DNA from 3 places in the Shewanella sp. GD04112 genome. Region 3 is predicted to be linked to each of the others. Evidence: predicted binding sites of a transcription regulator. Region 3 holds the regulator's gene; each other region holds the start of a gene.
The links. Region 3 encodes MetJ, which represses methionine synthesis genes. Its sites were predicted from a motif close to TAGACGTCTAGACGTCTA; they were not measured.
Positions count from the first base shown of each region.

Region 1: a site for MetJ is predicted at 7,491-7,508, ahead of serA (phosphoglycerate dehydrogenase). Genes of this name have one in related genera too.
Region 2: a site for MetJ is predicted at 7,182-7,199, ahead of metH (methionine synthase). Genes of this name have one in related genera too.

Region 1 covers NZ_JAOEAL010000001.1:4,005,628-4,016,104, forward strand. The annotation lists gene N7386_RS17655 (DUF4124 domain-containing protein) at 171-692, shown strand; gene N7386_RS17660 (S8 family serine peptidase) at 754-3,261, opposite strand; gene N7386_RS17665 (curlin) at 3,663-4,082, shown strand; gene N7386_RS17670 (curlin) at 4,097-5,605, shown strand; gene N7386_RS17675 (LuxR C-terminal-related transcriptional regulator) at 5,790-6,455, opposite strand; gene N7386_RS17680 (DUF2238 domain-containing protein) at 6,834-7,442, opposite strand; gene serA (phosphoglycerate dehydrogenase) at 7,598-8,827, shown strand; gene ygfZ (tRNA-modifying protein YgfZ) at 8,965-9,921, shown strand; gene N7386_RS17695 (two-component system response regulator) at 9,970-10,477, opposite strand, start outside.
Region 2 covers NZ_JAOEAL010000001.1:3,845,966-3,856,442, reverse strand. The annotation lists gene N7386_RS17050 (hypothetical protein) at 1-2,695, shown strand, start outside; gene metH (methionine synthase) at 3,347-7,081, opposite strand; gene N7386_RS17040 (histidine phosphatase family protein) at 7,291-8,013, shown strand; cobalamin riboswitch at 8,194-8,353, shown strand; gene N7386_RS17035 (ABC transporter ATP-binding protein) at 8,486-9,466, shown strand; gene N7386_RS17030 (iron ABC transporter permease) at 9,463-10,477, shown strand, end outside.
Region 3 covers NZ_JAOEAL010000001.1:4,249,902-4,260,378, reverse strand. The annotation lists gene phsA (thiosulfate reductase PhsA) at 1-1,182, shown strand, start outside; gene N7386_RS18695 (4Fe-4S dicluster domain-containing protein) at 1,195-1,761, shown strand; gene nrfD (NrfD/PsrC family molybdoenzyme membrane anchor subunit) at 1,764-2,708, shown strand; gene N7386_RS18685 (sulfite exporter TauE/SafE family protein) at 2,835-3,578, opposite strand; gene metJ (met regulon transcriptional regulator MetJ) at 3,680-3,994, opposite strand; gene metB (cystathionine gamma-synthase) at 4,217-5,380, shown strand; gene N7386_RS18670 (bifunctional aspartate kinase/homoserine dehydrogenase II) at 5,392-7,785, shown strand; gene metF (methylenetetrahydrofolate reductase) at 8,089-8,982, shown strand; gene slyA (transcriptional regulator SlyA) at 9,355-9,828, shown strand; gene N7386_RS18655 (HlyD family secretion protein) at 9,837-10,477, shown strand, end outside.

The sequences.
Region 1 (10,477 bases), 240 kb from region 3:
CTTTGAGTTACGCCATAGTATTCACGGTTGTTAATGCTAAGTAACAAGTATTTCTGCCCCTCGGATATATAGCTGCTAGAGTTTAAAGAACACGCAGACTCAGCTTCAATCTGACGCAGTAGCAATACGTATTTTATTCATCATCGCGGATACAAAGGATCTGTCGTCGAATGGCAAGACTCATAGTGACTCTTATTTGCGTGCTACTTCCTACAACTGCACTTGCAAATACCGTCTATAAATGTCGCAAGGACGATAAGGTCGTCTTTAGCCAAACCGCCTGCCCGCAGGAATATAGCCAACATAAGATTGAGTATCAGCTAGGGATCACCACGGAAACCGATTCAGACAAACGCGAGACGCCTGTCGACCCGCTGCAATCCTTGCTCAATAGCCAAACGATTTCTAAGGAAAAATTGCTGCAACTGCTCGATGCCGAACTGTATCGGCTAAAGCAGGAAAACAGCTATTTCGAAATCCTAAGGGCCAGTGAATTACAAAAGCTGGAGCGGCAGCGTTACTGGCAACATAAGGAAAAGGATGACCCTGAATACATCAGCCAGCTCAATAAAATTAACGATCATTTTAATGGCTTAACCTCAAATAACACTCAAGCAATACAGCAGTTATCCGACAGGAAAACACAAATTTCCGCCGAAACCGAACCTGAGGAAGCGAAAGAAAAACCTTAGCTTTCGAGTCTAGAGAACAAAAAAGGCGACCCTAGGGTCGCCTTGTTAATTTATGGCTTCATTAGAACTGTGCGACAACCGCCGCAGAACAGAGTGCGCCTGTGGTTTCACACACTTGGTACGTCACACTCGATGCCGTCGTTGTGAAGCGATCGCGGTAGTTACCATCGTTTTCAGTCGTGGCCACTAACTCGCCATCACGGTACAGGGCGACGCTTTCACCTAAGGCGCTATCCCATGTGAGGTCAACCATAGCGCTGCCACGACGAGAGACTAACGCACGAGTCACAGCGGCACTGATGCTATGCTCATACACTTGTACTTCCATGGTCACAGTGTTGCTATGCTCCATGGCGTCAGTCACGGTAAGCGACACTCTGTAGGTACCCGCGGCAACAAACACATGGCTTGGGTTCATTTCGCTAGAGTTTGTGTCATCACCAAAATCCCAGCTATAGCTCACGATATCGTCGTTTGCATCGGTACTGGTGTTAGTAAAGGCGACGCTTAAGCCTTCAACCGCATACTCGAAACCTGCAACAGGTGCCGCGGGAGAGGCTTCACCTAAGCCGCTGATCACTAAGCCCCAGTTATTCAGGGTGCCCGTGTCTGCGCCCGCATTGTCGTCAACAGATAATGACCAAGTACCCTGGGCATTTTCACCGTCAAACGCGCTTAAGTCCCAGCTCTTAACGATGTTGTCGGCGCTGCCGCCCTCACGGTTATGCAGAACCACTTCGGTGCCCGCTGGAGAGGTTAACACGACACGTAAATCACCAATCCAAGTGTGGCTGATATTCACATCGGCGGTCACACCAAAAATCTGCACATCGTCGGTCACGTCGATAGTGCTCACCACACCATTAGCGTTGTTATCAGGGATAGCAACAGCGTTTTCATTGCCATAGCTAAAGTCATTTAATCCCTGTGGAAACACATTCAGTGAAACGACTTTAGACTTTTCAATGGTGCCATCGGTACCTGTTACTGTGATGCTGTAATCACCCCAAGCAGTTTGCGCCGTTGTCGCAACATCTAAGGTAAATGAACTACCAGCTGAAACAGTTGAGGCTGATAAGGATACGCCTTCAAGCGCTGGAGACACGGCTACGCTAAGAGCCACATCACCTTCCCATCCAGCCACACTACCGACACTAAAGTTATAACTTGCCGTGTTGCCCGCTTCGACCGATTGCGATGCTGGCGATACGGTAAACTTATAACTAGGAGATGGGTTTGCCTGCTCTAAGGCATTTGCCACATTGAGGCGAGTCCCTGCCACGGTTTTACCAGTAAGGTCCGCATTCGCATCACCCGACGCCATCAGTAAGGATTTCATTTCTACTGGCGAGAGATCTGGATTTAATGACCACACGAGTGCCGCCGCACCTGTCACGTGGGGCGTCGCCATTGAGGTACCAGAGTAAGTGGCATAGCCACCGCCTGGAATGGTTGACAGAATCGCCGTGCCAGGCGCGCCCATATCAACACTGGTTAAGCCCCACTGTGAGAAATCTGACATACGGTCATTACGGTCGGTACTGGCAATAGACAACACCACATCCGAGTCATAGCTTGAGGGATAATGTGGGCTGGCATCATTGTCCACCGCGTCATTACCCGCTGCTGCAACGAATAAAATGCCTGCTTCACCACCCGCTTCAATCGCATCTTTTAAGGCTTGGCTAAAACTGCCGCCGCCCCAAGAGTTATTGGTAGCTTTGATATCAACGCCATGATTAACCTTAAGATCGGTAAAGTAGTCCAGACAGGCAATCGCGCCTGCGGTAGAACCATAACCATCGGCATCGAGGAACTGACAGGCGGCAATTTTAACGTCCCAGTTCACCCCAACGACACCCACGCCGTTATTGCCTTTAGCGCCAATAGTGCCAGATACATGGGTACCGTGGCCGTTGCCGTCCATTGGGTTACCGTTATTGTTGACCGCGCTGTAACCGTGAACATCGTCGATCACGCCGTTGCCGTCATCGTCGATGCCGTTATCTGGGATCTCGCCAGCATTCACCCACATGTTGGCCTGTAGATCGGGATGATTGTAATCCACCCCAGTGTCAATCACCCCAATCACCACATCCGAACTGCCGGTAGTGATTTCCCACGCTTCTGGTGCATCGATATCCGCATCGACGGTGCCACCGTTTTGTCCCGTGTTATTCATGCCCCACAGGCTAGCAAAGCTTGGATCATCAGGCGTGCCTATCGCCTTGAGAATATAGTTAGGTTCGGCATATTTCACCGCCGGATGACGGCTAATCACCTTAATTGCATCTTCAATATTGGCGCCTTTACGCAGGGCTAAACGTGCCAGTTTGCCATTGAGTAAATGCTGGAACTTATCATCGACACCGTCCGCATTGGCATCGGTTAAGGTGCCACGAATTAAACGCTGAGCCGCCGAGCGCTCCGCCTTCGTCGCATTGTCTTTATACACCACGAGAATGGCATCTTTTTCATAGACAGGGGCATCTTTTGCCATAGCGGGCACGGCTGACAGTGTCATCGCTCCTGCAATTGCTAACGCCAGTGGTGAGAGTTTTATCGACATATTGAGCTTCCTATAGTCCTTTACGTTGAAATTCTGGAACCGCAATTACGCAGCCTCCGCTCAAAATTGATTGGATAATAGCGACGAACATCCAGCATGTTTGCCGGTAAATTGTTGCCATAATGTTTCAACTTTAAAAAGCCGCCCACAGCGAAATACGACTTAACTACTAGACCGACTTGGTAGGTTAAAAGGGAAGATGTACGGCGCGTAAATAGACAATAAACTGATTTATCATAGGATTAACAAAAGTTAATCCAACCTAGCTGGCTATTGTTCCCCAACAAATAAATACCCTTTCGGCCAATTGTCTCTCGGCCCTATGACTCGTACCTTGATGCCTGAATTGGTTGGTGTGTTTTTCAGCCCGCCAAAACACCTATACATACAAGGAGTCACTTGTGCCAAGTCTATTAACACGCTTTTTGGTACTGCTCATCTTGTTATGTAGTTGTCTGACACCCAGCCAAGCGGCGGATGTCAGTGAACTGCCCATTACCCTGCAGGCGCTCATTGAGCGTTCTGGGCGCGATAACCTTATCGACCTAGTGCAGCAAGGTACGGCAAACCAAGCGATAGTGATCCAGTCGGGCAGCGATAACAGCGCCTATGCGACGCAAGCAGGTAACGACAACGTTTCGCTTGTGACACAGATTGGTTCCAACAATGAAGTCCAACTACTGCAAGTCGGCACTCAAAACACGGCTTCAATCACCCAGATTGGCAATGACAATTTGGTGCAATTGAACCAACTAGGAAGCGGCAATTTTTCGATCCAGCAGATTGCAGATGGTGCTGCAATCTCAATAACTCAGTATTAAACAGGGAGAGTCACATGAAATCACAAGCGAAAAAATCACTCATTGCGCTAGCTATTGCAACGGGCTTAAGTGGCCAGGCATTTGCAGCCAGTCTCATTAACGACATCAGCGTTGAACAAACTGGCCAAGGTCAAGACACCTTAGTGGCGCAAACTGGGTTAATTAACGCTGCAGCAGTTACTCAAACGGGTAACGACCAAGTTGCCACCGTATTACAAGACGGTGTGTGGCATGAAGCGCAAGTTAACTCAACGGGTGATGCCAACCAAGTCACTGTGACTCAACAAACGGATTGGCATGTTGCATCAGTTAACGTCACTGGCAATAACAACGAAGCTGAAGTAGCGCAGGATGGTTTCTTCAACCAAAGCAGCAACGACATCACTGGTAACGACAACCTGGTTTCTGTGAACCAATTAGGTGAAGTGAACGAAAGCTACGTTGAAATCACTGGCAACGAAAACAGTGCCTTTGTAGAACAAGAAGGCGATGCCAACCTCGCAGTATTCCGCGTTCAAGGCGATAACAACGATGGCGACATCAAGCAATACGGTAGCAACAACCAAGCGGGTTTAATCGCACTCGACCTGACAGCTAACGTGGGCAATAACAACGACGTATCGGTTGAACAGATTGGTAACAATAACTTTGGTGCGGCTAAAGGCATCGCGGGTAACGACAACAGCGTCGATATCTATCAAAAGGGTGAAAGCCATACTGGCTTCGTTTACGCCTTAGCGGGTAGCGAGAACGACATCACCATGAAACAAGAAGGCAGCAGCAACACTGCTTACCTGTCAATGACCACGGGTGATGACAACAGCATCGATATCGCTCAAGACGGTAACCGCAACACTGTAGGCGATACTTTAGTTGCCGACATTCAAGGTAACGACAACGACATTACTATCAAGCAACGTGGCGACAGCAACGGTGCAGAGTTCCAAGTATGGGGCGATAGCAACGACGTTGACTTAAAACAACGTGGTGATGCTAACTTCGCAACCTTTGGTGCTTACGGTACTGACAACGATTTCGACCTATCTTCTAAGGGTGATAACAACGAACTGGTTGCCTTCGCAACAGGTGAAGACAACAGCATCGAAATCAGCCAAGAAGGTGATGCGAACTTCGCTTATGTGGATGCCGTGGGTAACGACAACGAAGTAGATGTTGAGCAAGATGGTGATCAAAACGAGACTATCATCAGTGTAACGGGTAACAACAACGCCGATGTGACTGCACTGCAACACCGTGGTGATTTGAACCTTATCGATTTAATCATCGAAGGTGATGAAAACTCAGCTCAAATCACTCAAGCGGGTAACGGTAACTGGGTAGGTGGCGATAGCGGCACTTCATTCGCATCAAGCTCATTTGGTGTGCGTGGTGATAACAACAGCCTAATGATTACCCAAACTGGTAATGACAACTTAGTTGTTGGTTCGCAAGCAGGCAACAGCAACAGCATCAGCGTTAACCAAACTGGTGATATGAACGTTGCGACCGTTGTTCAGTACTAATCTCTATCGATAGGCCGTCTGCTGTAGGCGGCCCAATAAAAACGGGAACATGAATCATGTTCCCGTTTTTGTTTGCGTATAAAGCACAAAAGTGAGTTGCCGCTCGTCTTACCTTGCCGATGTAAATCACCGGTCCAGTTCACTCGCAACTCACCTTAGTGCATTTAAGGCGTAAGCTTTGAGCTTAACTGCAAAACTCAAAATGTGTTTGATAGGTCTGAGCCCAACGCAATAGCTCGACACGATTGCGGGACTGGGTCTTACGGAAAATAGAAGAAATATGTGCCTTCACCGTATGCTCACTGATGCAGAGTCGATGGGCGATTTCCTTATTACGCGCGCCGCTAGAGACAAACTGAATAATGGTTCGCTCCCTTGACGTTAGCGCTTGCAACATGGCAACGGTATCGGCGGGCATATCATTTTGCCCATCCAACTTTTGCACCACCCGGCGAAACATCTTACTGAGTAAGGTTCTGTCGTACCAAAGCTCATCGGCCACCATTTTGCGCAGCCCTGTTAGCATCAAATCCATGCGCTGATCCGCAAATAACAAACCGCGGATCCCCAGCAACATGGCTGACTCTTGGTCTAAGGAATTACGCTCGACTTGATACAAAGCGACGGGAACATGGGGCACCAGCCGTGAGGCCAACAGCGGAATGCCTTTATTATCTAAGGCTGCGCCTTTTTGGGCGATAAGACAAAAACTGCGTTGCCCTTTATCTAAATTTAGCTCGGAAGCCTGTTTAACAATCCGTGTTTTTAATCCGATAGATTCTGCCAGTATCGCCAAATGGCAAGGCGCTGCCACTTGATGCAGAAAAACTAACTCGTTGATAGTATTCACTTTACTCTTCTCCCTGAAAAGTATTTAGTTTTTATAGCCTAATGCTGAACTGAAGAGGGCAAATGTACACAAAGTACAATTAATTAACATAACCCATTTTGACTAGTTACCGCATGAATGCCATCACCCAAATGTACTAAATAATCACTCTTTTTATGGTGTAAGTTCGACTAACAGACCATAACGTTATCGATAAATAGTGATTAATCCTAGGGCTTGAGCTAAGTATGTCAGGTGTACACCTTAGTCTATAGGGGTCTCAATCGAAAGTTTAAACAAAAAACTAACAACGAAAGATGACAGTTTAAGGAATAAAAAATCCCTCCTAAGGCAGTCTTTCTTAGGAGGGATTTATCTGTGAGCTGTGAACTATCGCGCTTACGCGTGACCGATAAGTTTCGCGATTTGCCTATCCTGCACACGGGATAAACTGATTAGCGCGACAATGGCACCTATCAAGGCTAAAAACATATCCGATTGGGTATCCCACACATAACCCTGAGTGCCTAAAAAAGCCTCGGCGCCTTCGCCCGTCGCGGCGGCCACCCACCATTCGATCAGTTCGTAGAAGGCACTAAAGGCCAACACAAAGCAGGTGACTAAAAAGGCACACCATGCGCCAGGTTTAACGGCTTGATTACGTAACATAATCTCACGGGCTAACATGGCAGGAATAAAACCTTGGGCGAAATGCCCGACCTTGTCGTAGTTGTTGCGTTCAGTGCCCATCCACTGGGCAATCGTATCGAACAGTGGCACTTCGGCATAGGTATAGTGCGCGCCAACAAACAACACACAGCAATGCACCAGCACCAAAAAATACACTAAGGGCGTCAGCGGAAAACCCTTGCGGGTAAAAAAGAGCAAGGGCACGGCCACTAATGCGGGCAAGGCTTCGAGCCACCAGGTGAATGGATCTGCGGGTTTTATCGCCGACCATATTAAAACTGAGAGGTAAATACCGCACCAAATGATTTTGTTATTCAATGTTCCTTCCTCTTATGCGATATTGTTCTAATTCTAGAATATTAACTTTAGCCATCTAGCCCTCCACAGTGAGCAAAAAAAGTGCTACTTTGGAAGGCCAAGGCTGTCAGCATATCACACAGAACAATTTCAATTAATTAGAGGGTACCCATATCATGGCGAAACATTCGCTGGACAAGGATAAGATCAAGATCCTGTTGTTGGAAGGCGTCCACCAATCTGCGGTCGATGTATTTGAACGTGCTGGATACACCAATATCGAGTATCACAAAGCCTCCTTAGGTGATGAAGCCCTGCTCGAGTCCATCAAAGATGCTCACTTTGTTGGTATTCGTTCCCGTACCCAATTAACGGCTGATGTATTGAAGCGTGCCGAAAAACTGATTGCGATTGGTTGTTTCTGTATCGGTACCAACCAAGTGGATCTGGCGACCGCCGAATTACTCGGTATCCCCGTGTTTAACGCACCGTTTTCCAATACCCGCAGCGTGGCTGAACTGGTATTAGGCGAAATCATCATGTTGATGCGCGGCATTCCTGAACGTAATGCCATCGCCCATCGTGGTGGCTGGATGAAAACGGCCGCCGGCAGTTACGAAGTCCGTGGCAAAACCTTAGGTGTGATAGGTTATGGCCATATTGGTACACAGCTTGGGATCTTGGCTGAAACCTTAGGCATGCGCGTAGTGTTTTTCGATATCGAAGACAAACTACCATTAGGCAATGCCCAGCAAATCCATTCGATGGAACAATTACTGGCACAGTCCGATGTGATCAGTTTGCACGTCCCTGAGACAGCGCAAACCAAAGATATGATCAGCACCGCGGAATTTGCCGCTATGCGTAAAGGCAGCATCTTTATCAACGCCTCACGCGGCACTGTGGTTGATATCGATGCCCTGACAGTTGCTCTTAAAGAGCGTCACCTTTCAGGCGCGGCAATCGACGTATTCCCCGTCGAGCCACAATCGAATGATGATGAATTTATCAGCCCATTGCGTGGCTTAGACAATGTGCTGTTGACCCCGCACGTGGGTGGCAGCACTGCCGAAGCCCAGGAAAATATAGGTATCGAAGTGGCTGGTAAGTTAGCCAAATACTCAGACAACGGTTCGACCGTTTCTGCGGTTAACTTCCCTGAAGTGTCGCTGCCAATGCACAAAGGCATTTCGCGCTTACTGCACATTCACCAAAACCGTCCTGGCGTGCTGATCAAAATCAACAAAGCCTTCTCTGAAAAAGGCATCAACATTGCCGCTCAGTATCTGCAAACCACAGCTGAAATCGGTTATGTGGTGATGGAAGTCGATACTCACCAAGCCGAGGAAGCACTGGTCGAACTTAAGGCCATTGAAGGCACACTGCGCACCCGCGTATTGTTCTAAGGCTTTACGCACTCAGCTTGAGTGTATTTATAAGGCGCACATTTCATTCAAGATATGTGCGCCTTATGCTTTTGAGCGCCGCTTAATTCCGCTACAATCTAGCCTCTTGCATCGTCTTCATTTTCAGGATCTCCGCTATGACTATTGCAGTTTCGACACCCACTTGGGATCTGGACGCCTCAATGCCTCCACTTATGCTCGCCAACCTATCCCACCTCGGCCTCATCAAAGTGGTCGGCGAACAGGGTCGCAGTTTTATCCATGGTCAAGTCACCACGGATATCAGCTCACTCGAAGCCAACCAATGGCGCTGGGGCGCACATTGCGATCCTAAGGGTAAGATGCTCGCCAGCTTCCGCACCTTCGCCATCCAAGATGCGCTGTTGATGCTGATGCCAAAGGACACCCTAGAGCTCGACCTGCCACAACTGCAAAAATATGCCGTATTTAGCAAGGCAACCCTGACAAATGCGACGGCTGAGTGGACATTACTCGGCGTAGCAGGCGAACAAGCAACACAATTTGTGACCCAACACTTTGGGGAAATCACTGAAGAACTTACACTGGTCGAACATGGCGCCATTTTAAAGGATGCGGATCGTTTTATTCTGGTTCTGCAGCCAGAGGCGGCAACTACCTTAGTGGGCGAGCACACAGTGTTTGATGCCAGCGCTTGGCAAGCCTTAGAAATTACAGCAGGCTACCCTAACCTAGCGCCAAGCCATGCTAATCAATATGTGCCGCAGATGTGTAACCTACAGGCTATCAACGGCATCAGTTTTAACAAAGGCTGCTACATGGGCCAAGAAACTGTGGCTCGGATGAAATACCGTGGCGGTAACAAGCGCGCGCTCTATATTCTCCACGGCACGACTTCCTCAGACATCAATTTGGAAAGTGCTCTCGAGATCGAATTGGAAGATGGCTATCGCAAGGGCGGGCAAATTATTGAGTTCGTACAGCGTGGTAATCAAGTACTGCTCACCGCTGTGCTGGCAAACGATACCGCGAACGATGCCAAGCTGCGCTTTGCCGACGATGAGCAATCCAGCTTACACATTAAAGCATTACCCTACTCGCTCGAAGAAGCCTAGCTTCTAAACGAGTCGTATTGAAAAAGGCGCCCTAGGCGCCTTTTGCTTTTAATGCTCGATATAAGTATCTCGAATCGCCACCACCTCGGGCAGAATTTGCTTAAATTCCTCCACCAGCTTAGGGTCAAAGTGTTTGCCCGCTTGGCTTTCGAGTAACTCGACCGTGGCTTCGATTGTCCAAGGCTCCTTATAAGGACGGCGCGAAGTCAGGGCGTCGAAGACATCCGCAATCGCCACAATCCGGCCTTCAATCGGAATATTTTCCCCTGACAAACCATTAGGATAACCAGAACCGTCCCATTTCTCATGGTGGGTCAAGGCGATGCGCCGCGCCATTTGCAGCAGTGGATCGCCATGTTCGCCAATGATCTCTGCACCAATGGCAGCATGTTGTTGCATGATTTCCCACTCATCGGCATCAAGCTTACCGGGCTTTTTCAGCACCGCATCGGGCGTGCCGATTTTCCCTATGTCATGCATGGGCGCCGCGTTATACAACAGCTCGCAGAAGGTGCTAGGCAAGCCCAGTTTAACGGCCAGCATCCGTGCATAGTGG
Region 2 (10,477 bases), 400 kb from region 3:
TAAACGACAAATTTCAGGAGAAGAGACTGTAATCTATTCTGGCGTTAATAGTACATATGATATTGCGAGAATAGGTCGTTATAGTGTTACACAACAAAGAAATTCTCAAATCTCTGCAGAAGGGTTTATAGACTCAGTTGTGACAGATGGAACTATAGAGAATACTCATGAAGTGAGTATGAAGAAAATTAAAAGTCCTGATAGATTGAAGCGCAATGTAACCTATAATTACAATGAAAATTCGATGTTCTTTTTGAGTGAAATTGGTTCTGATATTGTTTTTTCAAAACTGACAGATGATGGTATTGAAAATATTCTCAGCCTTAATGGCGACATTGCCTGTGGTGCTAAAAAATCAGATATGGTTACATTCTTCTCTTTTTCTAATATTTTTGAGAATGAATATAGCTATTATATATCGAGTGATGATGAAAATGATTTGATGGAATCAAGGACATTTAAGAAAAACTCTTGTGTGGTCGTTATTGGAAAACAAAGTAAAAAAATAGAAAAGATCATAAACTATAATAAAAATAGCTATGTCTATGCTGATTTCATCGGCTTTAATTCTGCAGGTGAATTGATAGCTGTAGTTGATCAATGGCAGAATGGAGATTATAGCTCCTATGGAACTCGTTTTGAAAAAAACAACATACTGATTTTCGACCCTGTAACAGAAAAGTCAAGATTTATTTTCGAGTCTGATTATAGAACATTTGAATCTTTATACGTTTCAGATTCAAACTTTATGTTTAATTTAGTGGACTTCAATTCACCAATGGTTGATTCAGAAAAATGGCGCACTTCAATCTATAAACTCAAATTAGATAATCTAAAGTTAACAAAGGTTTCTGGAAACTCGAATAATTTTGATCAATATGGACGGCCAGCAGGTTTCGTTCTTGTCGATAAGACAGAAGACCTTGCTCAATTTTACGAGATCAATGGCAATGTAATTTCAATTGGTTATTTCCCATTTTTTGGTATGTACAGTTTTACTGATAAGGTTAATTTAGTTAGATTAGATTCAAGGTATTATCTCGATGGTGGAAGTGATACCTCCGAATATAATTACTTTCCTGTATCGAATGGATGGGTTTTTAATGATAGAAAAAACAATAAGATTGGCCATATAAATTTTCGAGGAGAGATGGCTTATATTGACTTTCCTGTTAAATGTGGGGGGGAGTGTGGTTTTTATTTTAATGGAGTTATTGGTGATGGAAGTTATTACTATGTGAAAATTGACGTTAACGATGAGTCTTTACTTTTTAGACTTAATCAAGAAAATACTGCTCCAGTAGATAAAATAAGACTAGCGAATGAATTTTTAAATTTAAATCTTAATTCTGTTATTGATGCTAATCCTGTTGTTGATGGTAAATATCTTAAAACTGCGGTAGGTTTTTATGACTTTAAGGCTGGTACTTTTGTCGAACCACAATATCAGTGTGGAAATTCGACACTTTTTTCAAAGTATATAGATCATAATCAACATGTGAAGCTTATTTCTCAGCAAGGCAGAGAACTGTTTAATAGTGAGTATGTTGCTTCTATTGAATTCAGTTCAAAAACATTTGGTAAAGTTTTAATATCTTATGCTGACGAAAATTATAGATTTAAATTATCCTTGTTAGATTGTAACGATGGAAGTTTATCGGTTATACCAGAAGATAAATCACCGTTTGTCGATCTTAGTCGCAACATCGCATTCAATAAATATGATGGAAAATATTATTACTTTGCGAATAGTATGCTGTATTCACTGAATGTGATGACTGGTAATATTGATTTAGTCTATGATGCAACCCTGATACCATTCCCATATGGCATTCAGAATTTGGCCTTTGTTGGTGAAACAGTTTTATTTTGGTCTGAGCAACTAAGCCCCATGGATGAATACAAGGTCTATTACATCAAGGCTGGGAGTTTTGGTGAGATATATGTAAATGATGGCGTAACTCATCAGTTATCACTAGTTAAAGGCCAGTATAATACTGATGAAAGATATATTTATGGATATTATCGTCGCGCGTCTACTCAATTTGACTCTGGCAGTCAAAATAAGTTTTTTATTTTTGACAATGAAACATTGAAAGTGAAGTTCTTGGATATGTTTCCTGATTCCTCCCGTTCTGATATATCTACTCCTAAATTTTCATCCGGTCGTGTTATGTATAATGGTAGTGCTCCTGGTTTTCTTGATGAATTCATTTTGATCGATCCTGATTGTACATTTTATGAACGATGTGACTGGGCGAATTCCCCGCCAAATGTAGATATGAATTTGACATTATATTATGCGGCTGGGGATCATTTTAATATTCCAGTGAGAGCTATTGATTCGGATTTTGATAAGTTGACATTTAGCTTGGAAGATAAACCAAACTGGATGAGTGTTACCGCTGATGGATATATTAAAGGAGTAATTCCTGATAATGCAAAGGCAACCAATCCTATAACTATCTTCGTAGATGATGGTATTAATCGTGTCAGTCAGACATTTTCTTTAAAAATAGTGGATGCCAATGTTAATGATGATGGAACTAAGCCTCCTCCGATCGATCCGTCTGAGCCTCCGACGACAGAAGATTCAAGTGCGGGAGGTGGCGGGGTTGATATTGCTTTTTTATCGGCATTGTTGCTGCTCTTGTTTTTGAGAGAGTTTTTTTACTTTCGCAGAATGCAGTTTTAGGACGACGTCGTTTTCTTATCTTGTGCTACTGTTCTTATCTTGTGCTACTGAATGTGTAAACAGATCTCATTGCATAGTAAGCAAAGATCTAGGATAAAAGTCAGAACTTGCATAGCTCTTTTAGTGCGAAAAGTTAACTCTAACCTTGCAGAAGTTCACTATCCCCTGCGAAGTTGCTGAAGGGCGTTGAAGAAAATAGCGTGACGCAGACAGGACGCCTGCGTAGCTTTCGGGGGGAAGGGATGCCCCATCGGAAGCGTTAGCGATTTTCGAATAAGTACAAAGTCTGTCTTTTATGTGGCTAATTTTTTAATTAATTAGTCTACAAAAGATATGCTGAAACTGATGGGTGCACCAGATAAGGCATTGTTGCACCAGTGACCTTCTAAAACATGGATGTTTTAGTAGAGCCTACAAGGATACTTTTTTAAAGCATAAGTACGGCGTGTCACTGGGGTAACAGTGCGAAAGCCTGCGGCAGGCAATGAGTTGCATCATTACTTTACAGCGATATGGTTGCTAGTTCGCAATGCGACACGAACCAGCAACATCGGGTGTGGGGTGAAGCCCCACGACTTTGATTTTGATTTAAAATTTCAAACGAAGTTTGAATCAGCTTTTCAAACCGCGTTAGCGTAAGTCCGATCCTGATTACTCAGGATCATAATCCAACACTGGCGCTAGCCACTTCTCCGTTTCACTCACTGTCATTCCCTTACGCTTAGCGTAATCCTCCACCTGATCGCGGCCAATATTGGTCACGCCAAAGTAGCGGGATTTTGGATGGGCGAAGTACCAGCCGGACACTGCGGCGGTGGGGAACATGGCGTAGCTTTCAGTAATGTTTAAGTCGATGGTTTCATTCGGCTTTAACAGTTCCCACAACAGGCCTTTTTCGGTGTGATCCGGGCACGCTGGGTAACCCGGTGCGGGGCGGATCCCTTTGTATTTCTCACGGATTAAGGCTTCGTTATCTAAGGCTTCATCTGCGGCATAACCCCAGAATTCCTTACGCACGCGCTCGTGCATCCGCTCTGCAAAGGCTTCGGCTAAACGGTCGGCTAAACACTTGAGCATAATGGCGTTGTAGTCATCGTGATTGGCCTCGAAGCGGGCGATATGCTCGTCGATACCATGGCCAGCGGTCACCGCAAAGCCGCCCATATAGTCGGCAACGCCGCTGTCTTTTGGCGCCACAAAGTCGGCCAGACAGAAGTTATCGTTACCTACACGCTCAAGCTGCATCCGCAGGTGATGGGTGGTCATTTCGACTTCGGTGCGAGTCTCGTCGGTATAGAGCTCAATATCATCGAAGCCGACGGTATTGGCGGGGAATAGCCCAATTACGCCCTTGGCGGTGAGCCATTTTTCATCGATGATTTTTTTAAGCATCGCCTGACCATCGGCAAACAGCTTTTGCGCCTCAACGCCCACTACTTTGTCGGTTAAGATCTCGGGGTAATGGCCGTGCAGCTCCCAGGCGCGGAAGAAGGGCGTCCAGTCGATACGGTCGACTAAATCGGTTAATGGATAGTCTTCAAACACTTGGCGACCCAGCACATTGGGTTTGAACGGGGTGTAGTTTGCCCAGTCGTGCTGGCAGCGGTTTTCGCGGGCGGCCTCCAGCGAGACGATTTCCTTACGCTTGGTTTGCGATAAACGCTTAATGCGCATCTCTTCGTATTCGGCGTAGATCTCATCGATAGTCGCTTGGCGAGTTTCATTGCTCACTAGCTTGCTGACCATAGGCACGGCGCGCGAGGCGTCGGCAATGTAAATCGCGCCATGGGGATAATGGGGGGCAATCTTCACTGCGGTATGGATTTTCGAGCAGGTAGCGCCGCCGATAATCGCCGGAATGGTAAGGCCTTCACGGTGGAAGGTTTTCACATTGTGCACCATCTCATCGAGGCTTGGGGTGATAAGCCCAGACATACCGATAATATCGATATTGTGTTCTTTCACGGCCTCGAGAATGCGTTCCACCGACACCATCACGCCTAAATCGAACACCTCAAAACCGTTACAGGCGAGCACCACGCCGACAATGTTCTTGCCGATATCGTGCACATCACCCTTAACCGTGACCATCAAAATTCTGCCGTTAGATTGGCCTTCGACCTTCTCTTGCTCGATAAAGGGGTTGAGGTAGGCCACGGCCTTTTTCATCACCCGCGCCGATTTTACCACCTGTGGCAGGAACATTTTGCCCGAGCCAAACAGGTCGCCGACGATATTCATACCGTCCATCAGCGGGCCTTCGATCACATCCAGCGGACGGGAGGCAAGTTGGCGCGCCGCTTCGGTATCTTCGTCGATAAATTCGGTGATGCCTTTAACCAGCGCATGGGCGAGACGTTGATTAACTGGCCATGAGCGCCATTCTAAATCTTCTTTTTTCGCGCTACTTGAGCCATCGCCCCGGAATTTTTCAGCAATCTCAAGCAATTGCTCGGTATTATTTGAGTCTTCAACTGGGCAAGGCAGGTTGAGCACGACGTTCTCGACCTTATCCTTAAGCTCGGGGTCGATATCGTCGTAAATCGCTAATTGGCCCGCGTTAACGATACCCATGTCCATGCCGACTTTAATCGCGTGGTACAGGAACACCGCGTGGATCGCCTCACGCACTGGATTGTTACCGCGGAAGGAGAACGACACGTTTGACACCCCGCCGGAAATCATCGCGTGGGGCAGGGTGGCCTTAATCTCTTTAATGGCTTCAATAAAATCGACGGCATAGTTATCGTGCTCATCGATACCCGTGGCAATGGCAAAGATATTCGGGTCGAAGATAATGTCTTCGGGCGGAAAGCCGACCTTATCGACCAGCACGCGATAGGCGCGGGTACAGATCTCGACTTTACGCGCCTTAGTGTCGGCCTGACCTTGCTCGTCGAATGCCATAATAATGGCCGCAGCGCCGTAGCGTTTCACTAGGGTTGCCTGCTCGATAAACTTCTCTTCGCCTTCCTTCAAGGAGATAGAGTTGACGATTCCCTTGCCTTGAATACATTTGAGGCCCGCTTCAATCACCTCCCACTTAGAGGAGTCGATCATAATCGGCACACGGCTGATATCCGGCTCAGAGGCGATAAGGTTTAAGAACTTATGCATCACCTCCACGCCATCGAGCATGCCTTCGTCCATATTGATGTCGATGATCTGCGCGCCGCTTTCTACCTGTTCACGGGCGACATCGAGCGCCTGCTCGAACTTACCTTCTTTGATCAGCTTTAAAAACTTGGCCGAGCCAGTGACGTTGGTACGTTCACCCACGTTCACAAACAGGGTTTGGGCGTCGATAGTGAGTGGTTCCAAACCAGAGAGACGGCAGGCTACGGGGATCTCGGGTAATACCCGTGGTGCAAATGGCTCTACGGCTTCGCGAATGACCTTAATATGCTCGGGCGTGCTACCACAGCAGCCGCCGATAATGTTGAGCATGCCTTCGCGGGCCCATTCTTGGATAACGCTCGCCATATCCTCTGGGGTTTCATCGTAACCGCCAAACTCGTTCGGCAGACCCGCGTTAGGGTGCGCCGAGACGTAACACTCGGCGATGCGTGACAGTTCTTCAACGTAGGGGCGCAGCTCCTTAGGGCCGAGGGCGCAGTTAAGGCCGATGGATAAGGGCTTGATATGGCGAAGGGAGTTATAAAAAGCTTCGGTGGTTTGTCCGGTCAGGGTTCGGCCCGAGGCATCGGTAATAGTGCCTGAGATCATCACAGGCAAACGCGCTGGCGAATTTGGCCCAAAGAGTTCATCGAATACGGTTTCGATGGCAAATAAGGCGGCCTTGGCGTTCAAAGTATCGAAAATAGTCTCGACCATAATGATATCGGCGCCGCCCTCAATTAAGGCGCGGGTCGATTCGCAGTAAGCGGTCACTAACTCATCGAAGTGGATATTGCGAAAGCCTGGGTCGTTTACATCCGGGCTGATAGAGCAGGTACGGTTAGTGGGCCCTAACACACCGGCGACATAACGTGGCTTACCCGTGGCCTGCTCTATTTCATCACAGGCCTCACGGGCGAGGCGCGCACCTTCGCGGTTAATTTCGGCGGACAGCGACTGCATATCGTAGTCGGCCATGGCGATAGTGGTGGCGTTGAAGGTGTTGGTTTCAATAATATCCGCACCGGCTTTAAGGTAGTCGATGTGAATTTGTTTGATGATGTGTGGCTGCGTGAGCACTAAAAGATCGTTATTGCCCTTAACGTCGGTATGCCAATCCTTGAAGCGCTCGCCACGGTAATCCTCTTCCTCAAGCTTGTAGCCTTGGATCATAGTGCCCATGGCGCCGTCTAAAATCAGAATGCGCTTTGACAACTGGTTGCGAATGTCTGCCAGTGCTTGGCTGGCTCGATGGAGAGATATCGCCATAAATGATTACCTTTACTACAGCTAAGTTGAGTCCAAAGTACGCAATCGGGTGACAAATTGCATTTTATTATTGAATGTCGTTCGTTATGTTTTGGACATTTATACGTATAGACGTCCATAATACGCGACATCGGATTGTCAGGGCAAGGCTAAAGTTGGTATAGCATAGGCGAGATAAGGCTGATAAAAACGCTAAAAGGAAAGATTAGATGAAGCAGCTCAGGTTATTACTGTTACGCCATGGAGAATGCGAGGGCGGGGCAATTTTGCGGGGCCGAGTCGACGTGCCACTGAGCGACAAGGGCTGGCGGCAGATGTCGGCGGCGGTGGAGGCGCAGGCGACTGTGTGCCACGGCATTTATAGCTCGACCTCGAGGCGCTGCGCCGAGTTTGCCAAGGCCTTTGCGGCCGAGCTGCATTCGAGTGCGTCTGTAGGCATAAGTTTAGATGCACCCGCACCGTCGATGCTCAAGGTCAACCTGCTGGAGGAGTTACAGGAAATAGCCTTTGGCGATTGGGATGGCTGCCTGCTTGATGACTTATATCAACACGATGGCGAGCGGATGGCGGCCTATTGGCTGAATCCCTGGGAGGTGACGCCGCCCAATGGCGAAGCCATGGCAAACTTTGAAGCCCGTATCGATGGTGCGATAGCACAAATCTTCGATAAAGAGTTTGCCCTGCTGGCGATGGATGATGAACAGGCCCATGGGGAGTTTAATGCTAATGCTCCTGCGGCCAATATCTGGGTGGTGACCCACGGCGGGGTTATTCGCCACTTGATGTCAAAAGCGCTGGGGGCGGTGAAAACCCTAGGTTTTTACAGTCAGCTCGCCTTACCCGTGGCGGCGGTGGTGACCATTAATGTGCTCGAGGATGAGCAAGGCAAAAGATACTGGCGCTTAGACTGGCCATCGGGCCACTGTGAGTAGCTTGTAAGCATCAGTCATCGACATGATGAAAATTTTCTGATTTAAACAGCATTGCCTAATGGGCAAGATATAGGATAATGCTTTTCCCTGACATTTGAGCCAGATAACACACCCAGTACGTTAAGCTCAAAGGTCGCAGAAATAGGTGTTGGGAATTTTGTGCGATTTAGTGCTATTGCTTAAGGGCAACAGCGTTTAAGCGCGCCGGATAACCCAAACATAATAGGGAATCGGGGAGCTGCCCGTCAGTAGCCCGAACTGTACCCGCAACTGTGAGTAGTCGAAGCGCTTTGCTTCTTATCTACGAGTCAGGATACCTGCCTATTTCTGTTTTCGCTGCGTGCAGCCTTAGTTCTCGAGCGGGTAACTCGAGGGAGCAGAAGATGACATTAATGAGTTTCGCCCTGTTAGCCCAAGCGGCGGCAGGCACAGATAACACCAATCAATATCCATGTGGGAGCAATCGTTAGTGATGCACTCCACATCGAGCCTTGCGCCCTTAGCGCCCGCTGCGACTTCCGCCAAGATAGCACTTAAGGTCAGCCAACTGAGCTGGGCGATTGAGGGAAAAACCATCCTCTCGGAGATAAGCTTTGCCTTGCCGCAGGGGGAAATGCTCGGGCTGATAGGCCCCAACGGCGCGGGTAAATCCAGTTTGCTGCGCTGTTTATACCGCTTTATTCGCCCTGCTAAAGGTCATATCAGTTTGTTTTCGCAGGATATTAGCGAGCTGTCGCCCAAGGCGTTTGCCTGTAAAGTGGCTGTGGTGCAGCAGGATACGCCGCAATATTTCGATATGACCACAGAGCAATTGGTTGCCATGGGACTCACGCCGCACAAGGGGATGTTTGATACCAACTCCAGCGGCGACGGTGAAAAAATTGTTAAGGCGCTGGAAAAGGTAGGCCTCAGTCATAAAGTGCATCAACAATACGATCGTTTATCCGGCGGTGAGAAGCAACGCGCCCTGATCGCCCGTGCCATAGTGCAGCAGCCGCAATTGTTGATTTTAGATGAGCCGACAAACCACCTCGATATCCGCTATCAAATTCAAATCTTAGAGCTAGTGCGAAGCCTTGGGATCAGCGTAATCGCCTCGATTCACGACCTGAATTTAGCCAGCGCCCTCTGCGACCACTTATTGCTGCTCGATAAGGGGCAGGTGAGTGCCATGGGCACGCCAGCTCAGGTTCTAACCGAGGAACGTATCGCCGAAGTGTTTGGGGTATGCGCCCAAGTGACGCCCCATCCACAGCATGGTAACCCCTTGATTAATTACTTTTATGGTTATCAAAAGCCTAAGAGCGATGCTGTGGACGCGGCGAGTGACTTCCACTCAGCTTCGGCTCAAGAATTACCTTCTGTGGCCTGCGCCTGCCATAACTCTGGCGCGCCAAACGAGGTCTTACAAAGAGCTGCATTGCAAAATGAGAGCGTCGAGAACACGCCATGATAGACACACTTAAACTGGTGACCATGAATTTTTTTAGCCACATTTTTACGCCGCTCACGCGCCAGCAATGGCTCATCTTAGGCTTAACGGGGTTTGCCCTGCTCACCCCCATCGCCGCCGCAAGTTTTGGTGCGGCAAACATTAGCTTCTTAGATGTGCTGCAGGTGTTTATCAATAAACTCAGTCACTTGTTTATGGCCGATGAGGCCGTGAGTACCAGCAGCATGACAGAGCGGATTGTGATGGAGCTGCGACTGCCACGGATTATACTCGCCTTTGTGGCGGGGGCGGGGCTGTCCTTGGCGGGCAGCGTGCTGCAAACCGTGACTCGCAACCCCCTTGCCGATCCTTATCTGTTCGGCATTAGCTCCGGCGCCTCCTTTGGTGCCGTGGTCATGCTGACGCTATTCACAGGTTCTGGCCTGTTTGGCAATGCGGGCACGATAGCCAATTCGGGGATTTTTAGCGGTTCAGGGACTTTTGCTGGCTTGTTATGGTTTAGCTTACCCTTCGGTGCCTTTATTGGTGCCAGTCTGTCGGTGTTAATCGTGCTGGCGTTAGCTGGGTTAGGCCTTAAGAGTCAGGTGGAGCGCATGTTGCTCTCTGGGGTGGCGACCTCCTTTATGTTTAGCGCCTTAACCAGTTTATTACTGTACTTTGCCAGCCCGCAGGCTACCGCATCGGTATTGTTTTGGAGCCTTGGCAGTTTTGCTAAGGCCAGTTGGTCGCTGTTGGCGCTGCCGTCTTTAGTGGTGCTACTGAGCTTTTTTATTATCCTCGGTTGGAAACGCCAAATTATGGCCTTGCAGGCGGGGGATGAAACGGCCCACACCTTAGGGGTGAATGTGCCTAAGCTGCGCCTCAATATGTTGCTGCTCTGCTCGCTTATCACCGCGATTTTAGTGGCGACCTGTGGCGGCATTGGCTTTGTCGGCTTGATGATCCCGCACACAGTTCGTTTGTTATTCCCCGGTCGTCAGCCCATCTTACTGACGGCGCTGGTGGGCGGCC
Region 3 (10,477 bases):
CCTGGCGACTATAACAAACTGGCGGGAGAAAGCGTGGCGCCCGTATTAGGTAAGCCCGGCGTAAAAGATATGCCTAAGCCTGCGGCGAAACGTATCGACCAAGTGGAAGAGCAGTACGCCATGATGTGGTCATCGGGCGGGATTTATCAAACGATTCTCGATGCGACCTTAAGCGCCGTGCCCTATCAATTACATGGCTGGGTGATGTCCCGTACTAACCCAATGCAAACCATGACCGACAGGGCGCGTGTGGTTGAAGCCTTGAAAAAGCTCGACTTTGTTGCCGTGTGCGATGTGTATATCAGTGAAACCGCCGCCTATGCCGACGTCATTTTACCCGAGTCGACTTACCTTGAGCGCGATGAAGAAATCGCCGATAAGTCGGGTAAAAATCCCGCCTACTATGTGCGCCAACGGGTGGTGGAAACCTTGGGTGACACTAAACCTTCATGGCAAATCTTTAAGGACATTGGCCATAAGCTCGGGCTAAGTGAATTCTACCCTTGGGATAACATGGAAACCCTGCAACTGCTGCAGGTGAATCGCGATACCGCACTGCTACGCCGCATCAAGGATGAAGGTTTTGTCAGCTTTGGTAAGCCCATCATGCTGCGCGAACCTAAGATGGTGGCCGAGTTTACTAAGGCCTACGCCAATGCCAAACCCGTGGATGAAGACGGCACCTACGGCAGTTTACTCAGCTTTAAAACCCCAAGCGGCAAGATTGAATTGACCTCGGCCAAGGTCGAGGCCATGGCGCCAGGACGCGGGGTGATTAAGTTCCGCGAAGTGCATTTGAAGAAAGCCGACGAGCTGTACTTTATCCAAGGCAAGGTCGCCGTGCATACCAATGGCGCGACTCACAATATCCCTATGCTGGCTAACCTGATGTCGGATAACGCCATTTGGGTGCACCCCGTCACGGCGGGCAAGTTAGGGATCAGCAATGGCGACCCGATTCGGTTAACCAGCAGTGTGGGTAGCGAAGAAGGCCATGCCTTAGTCACCCCGGGCATTCGCCCCGATACCGTATTTGCCTATATGGGCTTTGGCTCTAAAAACAAAGAGTTGGTTAGAGCGACTGGTAAAGGTATCCACTGCGGAAACTTACTGCCCCATCAAACAGCCCCTGTGTGTGGCATGAATATTCATACGACAGGCGTCACGCTGGCAAAACGCTAATTGGAGGCTCAAATGACGAAAAGATATGTGATGGTGCACGATGAGAACAAGTGCATCGGCTGCCAAGCCTGTAACGTGGCCTGCCGCAGTGAAAATGGCGTCCCCGAGGGCGTGACTCGCTTACAAGTGCGCGTAGAGGGCCCCTTTGGCGAGATGCCACACCTGCACTTTAAGTACCACAGGGTATCGTGCCAGCAGTGTGAAGATGCGCCTTGTGTGAAGGTGTGTCCAACGGGCGCGGCCTATGTGGGTGAGGATGGCATTGTCTCAATCCATGGCGATAAGTGTGTGGGTTGTATGTACTGCGTGGCGGCGTGTCCCTACAAGGTACGTTTTATGAATCCCGAAACCAAAGTGGCAGACAAGTGCAACTTCTGTAAGGACACGCGTTTGGCCCGGGGTGAAGAGCCTGCCTGTGTGACTGTGTGTCCGACCGATGCCTTAGTCTTTGGCGATGCCAACGATCCACAGAGTGAGGTGGCTATGCTACTCAACACTAAGATCACTTACCAAGATAAGACCCATTTAGGCACTCAGCCTAGGGTATATCGCGTTCCTACCAAAAGAGGGGGGATTTGATTATGAACAATACTTGGGGCGATATGGCGCAATATGATCCCGTCACTTGGCATTGGATCATCGCCGTGTATCTGTTTATGGCGGGCTTATCCGCCGGAAGTTTGCTGATTGGCATTGGCCTGCGTTGGTTTAATAAGGAGCAAGCGCAAGGGGAGACGAGTATTCTCAAGGCCGCAGCCATTATTGGCCCAGTGGCCATTTGCCTAGGCTTGGCATGTTTAGTGTTTGATTTAACTAAGCCTTTCCACTTCTGGCTGATTTTAATCAACTATAACTTCCAGTCTGTAATGGCGATTGGTGTCTTAGCACTACTGGCTTACTCCCCCTTGGCATTTGCCTACGCGATTCTTGTGTTGCGCGATGAGCTGCCAAAGTGGGGCTTAGGTTTCCTCGTGCCTATCGCTAAGCTGCTGATGCCCTTTAGAAAGCTGATTGAAGTGCTGCTGTTTATTCTCGCGATTGGCGTGGGTGCTTATACTGGCTTCTTAATTTCGGCCATGAATGCCTATCCGATGTTGAACACTGCGGTACTGCCAGCGCTGTTTTTAGTCTCTGGTTTATCGGCGGGCGCGGCGGCTAATGCGGTGCTGGCGCTGGTGATGTTCAAGACCGATAGCCACGACAAGACCTTAGCCAAAATGCATGGCTTAGAGCTGCCAGTGATGGCAATCGAAATCATGTTCCTGTTTATGTTGTTCTGCGCCTTGTATTTTAAGGGCGGAGCGGCGGCTGCGGCGCTGGCATCACTCACCTCTGGCGTGTGGGCGAGCGTATTCTGGATTGGCGTGGTCGGGATTGGTTTTGGTATCCCACTGCTATTTATGCTGTTGCCGACCGCGACGCGCCACAGCAAGGGGGCGATGATCATGGTGGCCTGCGCCAGCTTAACCGGCGTGTTAGCACTGAGACACTTTATTGTGTATGCGGGACAAAGCTATCTAAGTTAGTGTTTTGGTTAACGGCAATATCTATGGGGTGAATCATTTATCCCTTGCAAGCAAAAAGCACCGATTAACGGTGCTTTTTTTATGGGGGCGATTAGCAGGATTTCATTGCGGTAATTATTGCGGTAATTATTGCGGCAATAGCTCAATCACTGATTTCACCGTGAGCACTAAAGCACTGATAGCGCATAGGGCTAAGGTTGCCATCTTGGTCTTATGTTTATCCACACTCCCCACCAGTTTGCCCGCCACTAAATAGCCTAAAAACACTGAGGGCAATAGCATGAGTGATAACCACAAATGCTTGATTTCGAGTAGGCCCGTCACCCCAAGAATGACCAGGGCTATGGTCGAGCTGAAGATAAAGAAGGCCGACAGTGCGGCGCGAAATTTGGAGGCATCCTTACCCGCCAACAAAATCGCCATCGGTGGGCCACCAATGGCGGCAATATTACCAAAGATCCCCGAGACCACGCCCGCGCCAAACAGGGTTGCTTTGTTCACGGGGAGAGTCAATTTATACAGGCTCAGCACCACGGCGACTGCCACAATGCCAGCAATCGCTAGACCAAGAATCGGCTGCGGCGCAAACAGTAGCAGGCTGGCACCGATAAAACCTCCGGGTACACGACCGATTAGCGCATACTGCAAACCATTGAATTCTAAATGGCCGCGTTCACGCAGTAGGGTGAGTAGGGCGATGGAAAACCCCATCACAATCACGGGGGCGGGCACTAATTCGGGGTCGACAATATACAGCAACGGGCTCGCCACCACGGCAAGGCCAAAGCCTATCAGACTCTGGGTGAGGGCACCTAAAAACACAATCACAGACGCCATGGCGAGCGTTTGTGGATCTATCAAGGAGAACATAGGATTCCATCAAAACAAAATAGGGATCGTTACTCTAACCCATCAGGCAAGATGAGTATTAACGATCCCTAATGATAAGTAGGATATTGGACGCTTAAGCGTTACTCCATATCTTCCCACTCGATCCCCATTTCGTCCATCAACCGTTTCGCTTCGGCGGGAATGCTGTCTGGGCTATCTTTCGACAGATCGGCATCATCAGGCAGAGGCTGGCCGGTGTAGGCATGCAAAAATGCTTCACACAAGAGTTCGCTATTGGTGGCGTGGCGCAGGTTGTTCACCTGACGACGGGTACGTTCATCCGTGAGGACTTTTAGCACTTTGAGCGGAATAGACACAGTAATTTTCTTTACTTGTTCATTCTTCTTGCCATGTTCAGCATAGGGGCTGATGTATTCCCCATTCCATTCAGTCATTGACTCACCTGTTATAACGCTAAATTCGGGGCAGATTTTAAACCCTTACAGATAACAGTCAAATTATTGCTACTATTTCTTAGTGATTGCAAACAGATTTCTTTATGTTTAGACGTCTAAACGTCTTAACGCCTATTGACGATGCCACTGGGCTTAGGTACATTTAGACGTCCAGACATCTCTTTGCGAACTTAGGAGTTCCCGATGACCGCAGGCAAATTAGTGACCGAACGTCAATTAGCCACATTAGCAGTGCGTCAGGGTATCGAAAGTGATACTCAGTATGGCGCGGTGGTGCCGCCAATTTACCTGTCGACTAATTACGCCTTCGATGGTCATAAAAATCCTCGCGAATTTGATTACAGCCGTTCCGGCAATCCTACCCGCAGCATCTTAGGTGATGCCTTAGCTAAACTGGAAAAGGGCGCAACCGGTGTGGTGACTTGCACTGGCATGGCTGCCATTACTTTAGTGACTACCTTGCTCGGCCCCGATGACTTACTGGTGGTGCCCCACGATTGTTACGGCGGTTCTTACCGTTTATTCACTAACTTGGCTAAAAAGGGCCAATTTAAACTGCTGGTGGTCGATCAAACCGACGCCCAAGCGCTCGAGCAAGCCATCGCCCAACAACCTAAGATGGTGTGGATTGAAACTCCATCAAACCCTCTGCTGCGAGTCGTCGATATCGAAGCTATCGCGAAGGCGAGCCACGCCGTAGGTGCTTTAGTGGTGGTGGACAATACTTTCCTCTCGCCCATTTTGCAGCAACCGCTGTTACTCGGTGCCGATATCGTTATCCACTCCACCACTAAGTACATTAATGGTCACAGCGATGTGGTGGGCGGCGCGGTGATCGCCAAAGATCCTCAACTCGGTGAGACCTTACATTGGTGGTCAAACACCTTAGGCTTAACTGGGTCTGCCTTCGACAGTTATCAAACCCTGCGCGGTCTGCGTACCTTGGCCGTACGCATTCGCGAGCACCAAAGCAATGCCCAGCGTATTCTGGACGTGCTGACGAGCAGCCCTTTGGTGAGCAAAGTGTATTATCCAGGCCTTGCGGATCACCCCGGTCATGCCATTGCCGCCAAGCAGCAAAAAGGCTTTGGCGCTATGCTGAGTTTTGAGCTTAAGGGCGGCGAAGCCGAAGTGGTCGCCTTTTTAGATGCCTTAAGTTTATTCAGCGTGGCCGAGAGCTTAGGTGGCGTTGAGAGTCTCGTGGCCGTGCCCGCGACTATGACCCATAGGGCGATGGAGCCCCAAGCGCGTTATGAAGCTGGCATTAAAGACACCCTATTACGTTTGTCGGTTGGTATTGAAGATGCCGACGACTTAGTTGCAGATATTCAAGCAGGATTGGCCGCCGTTGCGGCTTGTCAGTAGAGGAATTCGAGATGGCACGTTGTCACTTACATAAATTTGGTGGTTCCAGCTTAGCCGATGCCGATTGTTATCGCCGAGTCGCCCATATTCTGTTAACCCATGGTCATAGTGATGATCTGGTGGTGGTGTCTGCTGCGGGTAAAACCACTAACTTTTTATATAAATTATTGTCCCTGCGCGATAGCAACCAATTATGGCAAGAAGAGTTGCAAGTTCTTATCAGCTATCAGCAAGGCTTGATTGAGCAGCTGTTATCCAATGAGCAAGCGCGGGATCTGCGTGAGCGTTTAACCACGGATAAAGCTCAGTTAATCAGTCTGTTATCTTTAGATTCCCGTAATGATTACCAAATTAACCATGTGGTGAGCTTTGGTGAGCGTTGGTCGGCGCGCCTGATGGCAGCGCTGCTGCGTGAATCGGGCGTGGCCGCAAGCCATGTGGATGCCTGCTCGATTCTTGTGGCCGACGAGGCCGCCGTACCGCAAATTCGTGTGCAAGAATCCCGCGCCAAAGTGCAAGCCTTACTGGCCGCGCATCCTAACGAGCGTTTAGTGATCACAGGTTTTATCTGTGCCAACGAGCGTGGCGATACCTTGCTATTGGGTCGCAATGGCTCTGACTTTAGCGCCAGCTTAATTGCCAGCCTTGCCGACATTGAGCGTGTGACCATTTGGACCGACGTTGAAGGGGTATTTAACGCCGATCCGAATAAGATCAACGATGCGAAATTACTCAAGAGCATGTCCCTCGCCGAAGCAGACCGCTTGGCGCGCCTAGGCTCGCCTGTTTTGCATTCGCGCACTTTGCAGCCGCTGTTTAACACTGAGGTGAGCCTAGCCGTACGTTCAAGCTACGCCTCCCATACCGATTTTACCCTGATTGCTCCCCACAGCTCCTCGGCGAGTGCGCCCGTGGTGACTAATCTAAACGCCGTGGTGTTGTTTGGTTTTAAGATCGCGGGCGATGTGGCTAGTCTGCTTGAGCAATTAGTCGAAGCAGGATTAACGCCACTGGCCCATTGGTTATCGGCGCATCAACGACTCGAGCTTGCCTATACCGCTGAAAACCAAAAACAAGTACAAAAGTTATTGGATGCGCAGGCCGAAGCCCTCGGCATTAAAGATCTGCAAATTAATACTGAACTCGGTTTAGTGGCGCTTGTGAGTGCCGATGCCGAGCATTATCGCCGCAGCTTTGCCCGTTTACTGAGCCGCGACGCTAAGCCCTTGTTCAGTGGTGACTTAAGTTTGGTGACCTTAGTGCCACAGTCGCAGGTTAATCTGCTGACGCAAAAAGTGCATCGCCGCTGCGCCGGTCCGCGTAAACGCATTGGCGTATTGCTGCTGGGTGTTGGCAATATTGGCGAGGCGTGGGTGAAGCTGTTTAAGTCAGTTTCTCCCTCATTAAATCAAGAGCTTGAAGCGCGTGTCGAACTCGTCGGTTTGGTAAGTTCCAGCAAAGCCCTGATCAAGTCTACGGCTGTGGATTTGGAAAACTGGCAGCAGGAATTCGATGCCGAGGCAACACCTTGGCAATATGAGCACTTATTCGAACAATTAGAACAACTTAACTGCGATGAACTGATTGCATTAGATATCAGTGCCAGCGCCAGTTTGACCCTACAATACCCAGAGTTTTTCGAGCGCGGCATCCATATGGTCAGCGCGAACAAGCTTGCGGGTTCTGGCCCGCTGCCGTTCTACCGCGAGCTGAAGGAGCAACTCGGTTATCGCCGTCTATTCTGGCGCTATAACGCCAGCTGCGGTGCGGGCTTACCTATTCAGCACGCCTTAAACGATTTGCGTAACAGTGGAGATACGGTTGAGGCCGTCGGCGGGATTTTCTCTGGTACCCTGTGTTGGTTATTCGAGAAATACGATACCAGCAAACCCTTCTCGGAATTAGTGGTTGAAGCGCGTGGCCTAGGGATTACCGAACCCGATCCCCGCGACGATCTCTCTGGGCGCGACATGCAGCGCAAGCTACTGATTTTGGCCCGTGAAATCGGTCTGGAAATCGAGCTTGAGGATATTGAACTGCGCTCCCTAGTGCCAGCCCATTTAGCGGATATTCCACTGGAGCAATTCCTTGCCCGTATCGCTGAGCTGGATGATGAATTGCAGCAACAATACGGTGCGGCCGCAGAGCAAAACAAGGTGCTGAGATATGTCGCCTCCTTGGACAATAGCGGCGCGGCCCTGAAAGCCGAGGTGGGATTACAGTGGATTGATGCGAATCATCCCTACGCTAACCTCACGCCTGGGGACAATGTGTTTGTGATCCGCTCTGCTTTCTACCAAGGTAATCCGCTGATTATCCGTGGACCGGGTGCGGGGCGTGAAGTGACTGCCGCAGCGGTGCAATCGGATCTGACGCAGATCTGTCGTGATCTGCTGCAAGAGTAGTCATAAACCTAGACACTTGAAGAAGTTAGCCTCCATATCTTCAAGTTGATTCGGCCAATATTCATAGACGTAAAGGACTCATTCGAGTCCTTTTTTTATTGGCGAGGATCAGGACTAAAATCAAGGTGGTCAACGAGGGATAAGAAAATGCCAAAAAGGGGGATTTTTTGGCTTGACTTAACGGCCAGTTTCTCTAGTATATGGACATATAGACGTCCAAACGTCCATATGGATTAAATTACTGCATTTATAAGTCGTACCAGCGCGATGGAGCGTCGCACTTGGGCGGTTGAGGAAATACACATGGCTTTTCATCACGCACAACATTCACATTCGCTAAACCAAAGTTTGTCTGAACTTAATGGCGATATTAATGTTTCTTTTGAGTTTTTCCCGCCATCAACCCCCGAAATGGAACAGATCCTGTGGAACTCTATCCGCCGTTTAGAGCCGCTGAATCCTAAGTTTGTTTCAGTGACCTATGGTGCCAACTCGGGCGTGCGTGACCGCACCCATGGTGTGATTGAACGTATTCAAAAAGAAACCAATCTGGTTGCCGCGCCGCATTTAACCTTAGTGGATGCCAGCGACGAAGAATTGTTAGATCTGGCGAAGCATTACTGGAAATCGGGGATCCGCGACATAGTGGCACTGCGTGGCGACTTGCCTGCGGGCAGCCCGAAACCGACTCGCTTTGCGGCGGATTTAGTGCGCTTACTGCGCTCAGTGGCCGACTTTGATATTTCGGTTGCCGCTTACCCAGAAGTGCATCCAGATGCGGCTAATGCTCAGGCCGATTTGATTAACCTCAAGCGTAAAATCGATGCCGGTGCGAGCCGTGCTATTACCCAGTTTTTCTTCGATGTTGAATCTTACCTGCGTTTTCGCGACCGCTGCGTTGCGGCGGGAATTGATGTCGAAATCGTCCCCGGCATTTTACCCGTGACTAACTTTACCCAGTTAAAACGCTTCGCGGGCATGACCAATGTAAGTCTGCCGAGCTGGTTGCATAAGCAATTTGATGGCCTAGAGAATGATGCGGGCACGCGTCAGCTGGTGGGGGCTAACGTGGCGATCGATATGGTCAAAGTGCTATCCCGTGAAGGTGTTAAAGATTTCCACTTCTACACCCTTAACCGCGCCGAGCTGACCTATGCGATTTGCCATACCTTAGGGGTTCGCCCAAAGGCGGTATAACGCAGTAAACATCCATAAAAAAACGCCGCTATTTAGCGGCGTTTTGTTTTTGGCTAGTGACTAATTCCTAAATCTTAAATTGGGAGAGCAGAGTCGTTAAGCGCATTGAAAGCTGCGCGAGTTCATCCCCGCCCGCGCGGTTTGCACTGAAGTTGCACTCGGAAAAATTGTTTTTAATCTCATAGGTTAATGAGATTGATGTCACCATCTTCTGCGTCTATTCCCCCCTCCCCAAGCGATATTACTACCGCCGTTTCATACCGTTTTGCGGATTTCGTGGCAGCGTGCACAGATCTTTTTTTCGTGGCGAATATTTACTTAGCCTGCTAACTAAGTATAATGCTTAGCAGGCTAAGTAAATGAGTAAGCATGATGCAGAAAGAATTAGAGCGATTAAAGGAGTTATCCCTAGCGGAACATTTAGGCCGCTTGCACCGACTATGGCGCACTGTGGCGGATGTGGAATTAGCACCACTCGGGTTAACTCATCCTCGTTGGACGGCATTGTGGAAGTTATTGCGTCTGGGCGACAACGTGAGCCAGAAGGTGTTGGCGGATGCGCTGGAAATTGAATTGGCTTCTTTGATGCGCACGTTAGGGCAGCTTGAGGAACAAGGTTTAGTCGAGCGTCATTGCTGCACTAAAGATAAGCGCGCGCGAATCGTATCGCTAACGCCCGCGGGAAAGGATGTATTAAAGCAAGTCGAAGCGCGGATTATTCAAGTGCGCGCAGAGTTGTTGGCTGGGATCAGCGCCAGCGAGCTTGGTGAGTTTGAACGCATCATTAGCCTAATCAGTGATAACGCCTTAGCCAAGTTGGCTAAGAGCACAGAAATTCTTGAGTGAGAAATAAGATGACACCGGATCAACAATTTGCCCGCCTCGTAAAAATCGCCATGCTCGGTTTTGTGGCTGTGTTTGGCTATTTTATGTTTGCCGACGCTATGATGCCCTTGACCCCACAGGCCATGGCAACCCGTGTGGTAACTAAGGTGACCCCGCAGATCAGCGGCAAGATTCAAACCATTAATGTGAAGAATAACCAAGTGGTCGCCAAGGGCGATTTACTGTTTCAAGTCGACCCAGCACCCTTTGAGTTAGCCGTGTCTCAGGCAAAATTGGCCCTAGAGCAAGTGCGTCAGGACAATGCCGAGCTAGATGCTTCGTTGTTAGCCGCCAAGGCGGAAGTGAATGCCAGTACCACTACGGCTCAACTAAAACGTCGCGAAGCCAAACGTTTAGATGCACTGTATGCCACCCATGGTGTGTCGCAGCAGCAACGGGATCAGGCCGATAGTGATGCGGACGCCGCCGAGGCGAATCTGTTAGCCGCTAATGCTCGTCTCGATAAACTCAAAGTCAGCCGTGGCCTCTATGGCGAAGAAAACCTAAGAGTGCGCCAAGCGAAAAATGCCTTAGAGCAAGCTGAGCTGAACCTGTCTTACACCCAAATTCGTGCCGACCAAGATGGGGTGGTGACCAACCTGCAACTCGA